DNA from 2 places in the Caulobacter sp. GW456-12-1-14-TSB4 genome. Region 2 is predicted to be linked to the other one. Evidence: riboswitches for the same ligand, from Rfam matches in the RefSeq annotation. Region 2 holds a riboswitch; the other holds the start of a gene.

Region 1 (4,207 bases), on a different contig from region 2:
GCAGGCCTTCGCGCAGGGCCGCCTCGTCGATCTGGATGATCCTGGCGCCGGCCGCCTCCAGGTCGACGACCTCGTCGCGGATGGCGAGAGCGATCTGGCGACAGGCCAGTTCGCGCGGGACATCGTCGCGGACGAACGACCAGTTCAGGATCGTCACTGGACCGGTCAGCATGCCCTTCACCGGCCGCTCGGTCAGGCTCTGGGCGTAGCGCCACCATTCCACCGTCATCGCCTTGGGCCGCGAGACGTCGCCGAACAGGATCGGCGGCCGCACGCAGCGCGAGCCGTAGGACTGCACCCAGGCGGACTTGGTGAAGACGAAGCCCGACAGCTGCTCGCCGAAATACTGGACCATGTCGTTGCGCTCGAACTCGCCGTGCACCAGCACGTCGAGGCCGGCCTCTTCCTGCCAGCGGATGGCGCGCTCGGTCTCCTCGCGAAGGAAGGTCTCGTAGGCCGCATCGGTCAGCTCGCCCTTGCCGTGGGCCGAGCGGGCCTTGCGGACGTCCTCGGTCTGCGGGAACGAGCCGATGGTCGTGGTCGGGAAGGCCGGCAGGTCCAGTTGCTGGGCGCGGCGGCGGTCGAACGCGGCGTTGCGGCGGGCCATGGCCTCGGTCGTGGCCGAGACGCGCGCGGCGACGGCCGGGTCGTGGATCTTCGGCGAGACGCGGCGGACCTGGGCGGCTTCAGAGCTGGCGGCCAGTTCAGCGGCGACGCTGGCGCGGCCAGCGTTCAGCGCCTTGGCCAGCACGGCCAGCTCCTCGATCTTCTGGACGGCGAAGGCCAGCCACTGGCGGACCTCGGGATCGATCGCGGTCTCCAGGGCCAGGTCGATCGGCGTGTGCAGCAGGGAACACGACGGGGCCAGGACGATGCGGTCCGCGCCGCGCTGGGCGACGACGGGCTCCAGGCGGTCCAGCAGCTTTTCCAGATCGGCGCGCCAGACGTTGCGGCCGTCGATCACGCCCAGCGACAGGACCAGGCTCTCGCGACTGGCGGCCAGGGCGGCCTCCAGCTCCTGCGGCGCGCGGACGAGGTCCAGATGGACGCCGGCGACCGGCAGGTTCACGGCCGTCGACAGGTTTTCGCCATAGCCGCCGAAATAGCTGGTCAGCATCAGGCGCAGGTCGGGCGCGGCATGGGTCAGGGCGCCATAGGCCCGGCGCAGCTCCCCGCGTTCGAAGTCGGTGAGGTCCAGAGCAAGGCACGGCTCGTCGATCTGCACCCAGTCGGCGCCGGCCTCGGCCAGGCGCTGCAACACCTGCGCATAGACCGGCAACAGGGCCGACAGCAGCGACAGCCGCGCGAAGTCAGCGTCCTTGGTCTTGGCCAGCTTCAGGAACGTCACCGGACCGAGCAGCACCGGACGAGTGTGGACGCCCTGCGATCTGGCCTCCAGGAACTCGTCGATGGGCTTGGTCGAGGACAGGGCGAAGGCCTGGCCACGTGACACCTCTGGCGCCAGGTAGTGGTAGTTGGTGTCGAACCACTTGGTCATTTCCTGCGCCGGGACGCCGGTCTTCGTCCCGTGGTCATGGCCGCAAGCGGCCAGCTCGACGCCCTGGCTGCCGCGCGCCATGGCGAAATAGGTGTCCAGCGACACCTCACCGCCGGTCCAACCGTAGAGCGCCGGGATCGCGCCCACGAGGACGCTGGTGTCTAGCACCTGATCGTAGAACGAGAAGTCATTGGACGGCACATGATCCGCGCCCAGGGCGAGCTGACGGCCCCAGGTCTTGGCGCGCAGCTCGGCGGCGACGGCCAGCAGCGCGGCCGGATCGCTGTGGCCGGACCAGTAGCGTTCGAGGGCGGTCTTCAGCTCGCGCTTGGGACCAATGCGGGGGAAGCCGAGTGTGGCGACGGTGACGGTCATTCTTGAAAAGCCTCTGCCGGTGTTGTGGCGAGGCTGATCGGGGCGCGCGCGGACAAGCGCGCACGGATGAGGGTCCGGTCACGCCGTAAAGCATGCGACCAGACCGGACACCCCGCCGGAGGACGTTATCTGTCGAGGCAGGTCTCCTGGCTCACGGGTCGTCACCCCTGCCCTGGCCTTCCCGACACGCCGCCGAACCAGCTTCGGCGCGTCAGTGACACGTAACGGACAGCGGCTCGCCGCTCACAGTTGCGGGGGCAGCGCCGGATTCGGGGTTTCACGCCCTCACCGACTTCCCTCTTAGCTCCGGGCGCGAACGCCCGCAGACCACGACGCGGGCAATAGGCGCTGGAACGGCGCGGGCGTCAAGAAGGATATAAAGATATCTTTATATGATGTAGAGGCAGCGGAACGATCAGTCCTCGTCCGCTATCGATTGCACCGGCCGAACGAAGCGGGATAGCTGAGAGTCAGGCAGCGAAGGGCTCTCATGACCGCAAAGGCCGATCCGATCGCCCCGCCAAGCGCGGTCACGCGCTTCCTGGCCTCAGCCCCGCCCTGGGTGTTCGCCCTCTATGGCGGCCTGTCGTCGTTCGCCGTCTATTTCGCCATGTTCGGCTATCGCAAGCCATTCACGGCCGCCGCCTATGACCACCCGGACGGCTGGCCGTTCGCGATCGACTTCAAGATCGCCCTCGTCATCGCCCAGGTCGCCGGCTACGCCACCGCCAAGTTCATCGGGGTCAAGGTGATCTCCGAGATGCGGGCCAACCACCGGGCCATGGCCATCCTGACCCTGATCTTCGGGGCGCAGATGGCGCTGCTGCTGTTCGGGACCCTGCCGACGGTGATCGGGCCGATGGCCATGTACCTGAACGGCCTGTGCCTTGGGATGATCTGGGGCCTGGTGTTCGGATTCCTGGAGGGCCGCCGCCTGACCGAGGTGCTGGGGGCCATGCTGTGCGCCAGCTTCATCCTGTCGTCGGGCGTGGCCAAGTCGGTCGGCAAGATGCTGCTGCTGGCCCATGTCGACGAGAAGTGGATGCCGGCCGTCTCGGGCCTGGTGTTCACGCCGCTGTTGCTGATCGCCGTGGTCGCCCTGGCCCAACTCCCGCCGCCCAGCGCCGCCGACGAGGCCGAGCGGGTGCGCCGCGCGCCGATGAGCCGCCAGGACCGCATCGCGCTCTTCGCCGCCCACGCCCCGGCCCTGGTACTGCTGATCGCGGTCTATGTGATGCTGACCGCCCTGCGCGATTTCCGCGACAACTTCTCGGCCGAGATCTGGACCGAGCTGGGCTTCAAGAACGCCGCGGCGATCTTCACCCTGTCGGAGCTGCCGGTGGCGGCCATCGTGCTGATCGGCCTGGCCGCCCTGATGGGCGTCAGGGACAATCGCCGGGCGGTGGCCTTCAACATCGGCTTCGTGGCGCTGGGTTTTGTGCTGTTGGGCGCCTCGACCCTGGCGTTTCAACTGCATGTGCTCAGCCCCGTCTGGTGGATGATCCTGGCCGGCGCGGGCCTCTACATGGGCTACACACCGTTCAACGCCATGCTGTTCGACCGGATGATCGCCGCCACCGGCAAGGTCGGCACGGCGGGCTTCCTGATCTATGTGGCGGACTCGTTCGGCTATGTCGGCAGCATCTCGCTGCTGCTGGTGAAGTCCTTCGGCCACTTCGACATCGCCTGGGGCCAGTTCCTGGCGGTCGGGGCCTATGTCGCCTGCGGCCTGGGCTTCATCGGCCTGTTCTTCGCCCACCGTCTTCTGTCGAGGCTCTGACATGGCTCTGCGTAAGATCAGCCTGCGCGCGCGCCGCGCGCTCTTCGCGTTCCTGAAAGACGAGGCAGCCGGCGGCTATGTACTGATGGGCGCCGCCGCCCTGGCTCTGATCGTCGCCAACTCGCCGCTGTCTGAGGCCTATTTCCACGCCCTGCACCAGAAGCTGGGGCCGATGGGCGCTCAGCACTGGATCAACGACGGCCTGATGGCGCTGTTCTTCCTGCTGGTGGGCCTGGAGATCAAGCGCGAGGTGCTGGACGGCCAGCTGTCCAAGCCCGCGGACGTGCTGCTGCCCGGCGCGGCGGCCCTGGGCGGGGTGATCCTGCCGGCGGCGATCTACCTGGCCTTCAATCTCAAGCATCCCGACAGCATCGCCGGCTGGGCCATCCCGTCGGCCACCGACATCGCCTTCGCCTTAGGGGTCCTGGCCCTGATGGGCCCGCGCGTGCCGACGTCGCTGAAGGTGTTCCTGACCGCCATCGCCATCATGGACGACCTGGCGGCCATCGTGATCATCGCCCTGTTCTACACCGCGCAGCTGCACCTGCTGGCCC
Region 2 (4,207 bases):
GCAGGCTGGTGAAGTACAGCCAGTGCGGCACCGTCCCCAGCCAGTTCCAGAACCGCTCGGTTCGATTGGTGTCGAGTACGATCTCGCCGCCCTTGGATCCGACATAGACCTGCGTCCCCGCCGCATCGTTCAGCGCGAACAAGTGCAGCGGCCGCGCGGCGTTGTAGCTCTGGGCCACGGTCCACTGGTCGCGTTCGAGCGTGCGCAGGAAGCGCGGCGAAGCCTCGGGCCAGGCGGCCGCGACCACGGCCTTGGCCCGCTCGGCGTCGACCGCGCCAAGCACCCGGCCGTCGACCGCCGAGACCCCGACGCGCTTGCGGCCTTCGACCACGCGATAGACCGGCTCGCCACCCCACATCGACAAGGTCAGGTCGGCCGGGAACGCCTTGGCGCCGGCCTTGTCGACCGCCACCGACGGACCCAGCCGCACCCTGCCCCAGTCGATCGGCGCGCTGTGCGCGACCCGCTCGGCCTCTTCGAGATGTGGGAAACGCACGTACATCATGGTCAGGCCGGAGACGAACCACAGCACGAACAGCAGGCAGGCGGCGACGCCCAGCCAGCGGTGGACGAACCACAGCCAGCGCTTGCCGACCTTCCAGGCGGGCCGCCAGTTGAACGTCGCCCCCATGATCAGAACGCGTAGCTGTAGCGGACGCTCGCGGTGCGCGGCACGCCGAGGTTCCGGTAGAGGAAGCGGCTGGTCGACCCGTCCTTGGCCGCTGAGCCGAGACGCGCGGCGTAGTCCTTGTCGAACAGGTTCTGCAGCCGCAGCCCCAGGCGATGGTGACGCGCCGCGCCGTCCAGGAATACGTGCCCGGCCAGATCGACCACGACGACATCGCCATAGTTGATGCGGCCAAAGCCCGACACCGTCTGCCAGACGTCACCGGTCCAGGTCGCCGACAGATCCGCGCCGTACGGCTTGCCGGTCGGGGCGAAGTCCAGCGAGGCCTTGGCGAAGTCGGTCGGCGTGCGGTCGCGCTGCAGGTCCGAGCCCTGGTTGCGCGACTTGGTATGGGTGTAGCTGGCGTTGAGGCTGAAGGCGTCGTTCAGCCGGGCCTGGACCACGGCCTCGGCGCCCGAGACGCGCACCTGGCCCGCGACATTGACATAGAGGCCTTCGGGATAGGCCGGGTTGTCGTAGACGTCGCTGATCAGGTTATCGATCCGGCGGGCGAAACCGGTCAGCTTCCAGCGCACCGCCTCGCCCAGCACGCCGCCGGCCGCGACATTGAGGTTCTTGCTGCGTTCGGCCTTCAGGTCCGGATTGCCGTGGGTGGAATCCGGGTCGATGGCGAACAGCTGCTCGGCGTCGGGCAGCAGGAACGAGGTCCCGCCCACGCCCTCGACATAGAACGACGGCGTCACGTCATAGCGGCCGCTGAGCGTCCACACCGTGGTGTCCGAACCCTGGCCGTGATTGTAGCGGACGCCGGCGGTGAACAGGGCGTTCTGGATCAGGTCCGGCGTGGTGCGGATCTGGGCGATCACGGCATGGACCTGCTCGGTCTTGCCCTCGATCAGCAGCACCTCGTCGCGGCCCTTGAAGTTCTGGAAGTCGTAGCCGAGCTCGTACTCGAAGCCCTTGTTCAGGTTCAGCTTCACCAGCGCGCTGGCGCCGTAGTCGCGATAGCCCCAGTAGGTGCCGGCCGGATAGACAACGACCGGGCCGGCCGCGCCGTTCTGGACGTTCTCGTAGGTCGTGTCCCAGTCGTGCAGATAGCCCTTGAGGAAGAACTGGGCCGGGCCGTCGGGCGTGTAGTCCAGGCGGGCGCTGAGGATGTCCTCGTCGCGGTCGTTGTAGCTCTTGCGGACCAGGCGCGGCGACAGGTTGTCCAGGCGCGCGTCGGTGTGCTGCCAGTTGGCTTGCAGGCGCAGGTCCGGCGTGAAATCGAAGCCGTACTTGGCGCCCAGGGTGACGACGTCGTAGCCGCGCTTGCGGTCGGTCGCGCTGGGCTGGAAGACGTCATACTGCCCGAAGCCGTCGCTCTCGTCCTTGTTGGCATAGACGACGTACTTGTGGCGACCAAAGGCGCCGCGGACATAGCCGTCGGCGTGGACGGTCTTGTTCTCACCGCCGCCGATGGTCAGCTCGCCGCTGGTCGTATCGGAGAAGGCGCGGGTGACGACATTGATCACGCCGGCCGAGGCCTGGGTGCCGTAGAACAGCCCCTGCCCGCCTTTCAGCACCTCGATGCGCTCGATCATGCTGGCCGGCAGGGTGTCGACGGGCGTGGTCGAGTTGTAGAGGCGATTGTTGATCCGCACGCCATCGACGGTCCACAGCACGTCCTGGGTGCGCGAGCCCTGCAGCGACAGGTCGACATAGCTGAACGGGCCGGCGCTGGGCGCGATGTAGAGGCCCGGCGTCAGGGTCTGCAGCGCCTGGACGGTATCGACGAAGCCGCCGTCCTTGATCTGCGCGGCGGTGACGATGGCCACGTCGCTGCCGTAGCGCGACAGCTCCTGAGGCAGGGTTTCTTCCAGGCTCTTGGCGGTGATCACCACCTGGTCGATGGCGTTGGCCGGATCGTTGTCGGCGGCGGCGTGCGCGGCCAGCGGGAACAGTAGAGCCGCCGCGATGGCGGCGTGCGAAATCGTCTTAGGCATAAGGCCCCCCATGTGCGTCCGTGCGACATGGCGAAGAGCCTCCCGGGAGCGGTGCCCACGGGTCGACGGCCCGGCGGCGCGGACGCGTTGAAGCGCCGGCCGTACCGGTCGAGCGGCTCTCCACCGCTTCTCGTCGCTCAGACGGGGTTCCGCGCCTTGGCCATCCCCTGGGCCACGGCAAGAGCGACCCATGCTGGCAGGTCTCCTGGCTCACGGGTCATCGCTCTTGGCGCCGCCTTCCCAGGGTCCGAGGACCCCAGTGGCATGTGACGCTAGAACTCGCCGCTTACAGTTGCAGGGACAGCCGCAGATTTGGGGGCCGAAGCCCCCGCACTGCATTCCCTATTAAGCCCTCTCGGGCGCCAGCACGGTCATTGTTGCGACGCACTACGCGCGCCGCGACGAACGCTGATAGCGGAAGTTGCGCGGAAGGCAAATGGGGTGAGCGAGGGGAAATCCCGCCGGAGTGCGGGCGTTGAACCCCTCTCTCAAAGACACAAAGCTTGTCATCCCGGCCGCAGCGAAGCGGAGAGCCGGGACTCAGGGGCAACCGCACGGGGCTTGGCCCCTGGGTCCCGGACAAGCGCTATGCGCTTTCCGGGATGACAAGAATGGGCAGCGTGACGCTCTAGAGCGCTCAACGGGCGTTCACGCCCTTCCATCCCCGGCCTGAAAACCTGCCGTAATCTCTCCCCACCTCGTCGCGAGGAAAGGGCGCATGGCCAGCGACCGTTGCGGCGGCGGGGTGTGATCGAGCGGGTGTGCTCGTCGGTGCGGGGAAGCTCCGCAACCTCATCCCTCTAGCGGCGGTCGGCCCTGGAACACAGAAACGACGTGGGATGTCGGGCCGAGGAGACGACAGGTTCGGGGAAACCCGGACACCCAGGACCAGGTTTCGCGGCCTGGCCCGCCCGTCGGAGGCTTCAAGGGCGAACAGGCGCGAACAGCGTCGGGACGCCGCGCTTCCGGAAAACGGTCACGCGGAGCGTTCGGACTTCGTCGAAACGGTATTCACTACTCACACTCCGGACGCTGTCCGGCGCTCCGCGTCCCTTTCCTTGATCTTCAGCGGCCTGCCGCGTGAAGTGCAAACGCACGCGCCGGTTCAGGAAGAGGCTGGCGCTCGACCGACAATGCTCGCACACTCATTCAAACGGCCGTTCAGCGGCCTTAGTGTCCGAGCGCGACCAACAGCGCGGGGAGGAGTATCGATGTCCGAGCGCCATCCATCCCAGAGGGTGTCGTCGTGGGCCCTGGCGGCCTTCGCTTCGCCCAACATCCCGATCGCGGCGCTGGGCCTGCCGCTGGTGGTCTATCTGCCGGAATTCTACGTCAGCACCATCGGGCTGTCGCTGGCCGCGGTCGGCGCGGCCTTCCTGTTCGTGCGGCTGATCGACATCACTCTGGACCCGTTCCTCGGCGGGGTCATGGACCGGACGCGGACCAAGCTGGGCCGATTCAGGCCCTGGCTGCTGGCGGGCATGCCGGTCGTGGGCATCGGGGCTCTGGCCCTGTTCATGGGTCAGCCTGGCGCCAGCGCCTTCTATCTGTGGGGTTGGCTGCTGGTCACCTATGCCGGCTATTCGATGGTCGT

What was found. Region 2 has a riboswitch for cobalamin ahead of AC07YH_RS02425 (TonB-dependent receptor plug domain-containing protein). Riboswitches for the same ligand answer to the same signal wherever they lie in the genome.
Region 1: it holds a riboswitch for cobalamin, as region 2 does, so the genes downstream of both, metE (5-methyltetrahydropteroyltriglutamate--homocysteine S-methyltransferase) here and AC07YH_RS02425 (TonB-dependent receptor plug domain-containing protein) in region 2, are expected to answer to the same signal.

The regions. Positions count from the first base shown of each region.
Region 1 covers NZ_JBWKZF010000001.1:38,721-42,927, forward strand. Annotated here, with positions in the region: gene metE (5-methyltetrahydropteroyltriglutamate--homocysteine S-methyltransferase) at 1-1,873, opposite strand, end outside; cobalamin riboswitch at 1,993-2,220, opposite strand; gene AC07YH_RS00210 (DUF5690 family protein) at 2,364-3,653, shown strand; gene nhaA (Na+/H+ antiporter NhaA) at 3,655-4,207, shown strand, end outside.
Region 2 covers NZ_JBWKZF010000002.1:89,808-94,014, reverse strand. Annotated here, with positions in the region: gene AC07YH_RS02430 (PepSY domain-containing protein) at 1-631, opposite strand, end outside; gene AC07YH_RS02425 (TonB-dependent receptor plug domain-containing protein) at 634-2,613, opposite strand; cobalamin riboswitch at 2,792-2,994, opposite strand; partial or broken gene AC07YH_RS02420 (hypothetical protein) at 3,306-3,376, opposite strand; gene AC07YH_RS02415 (MFS transporter) at 3,825-4,207, shown strand, end outside.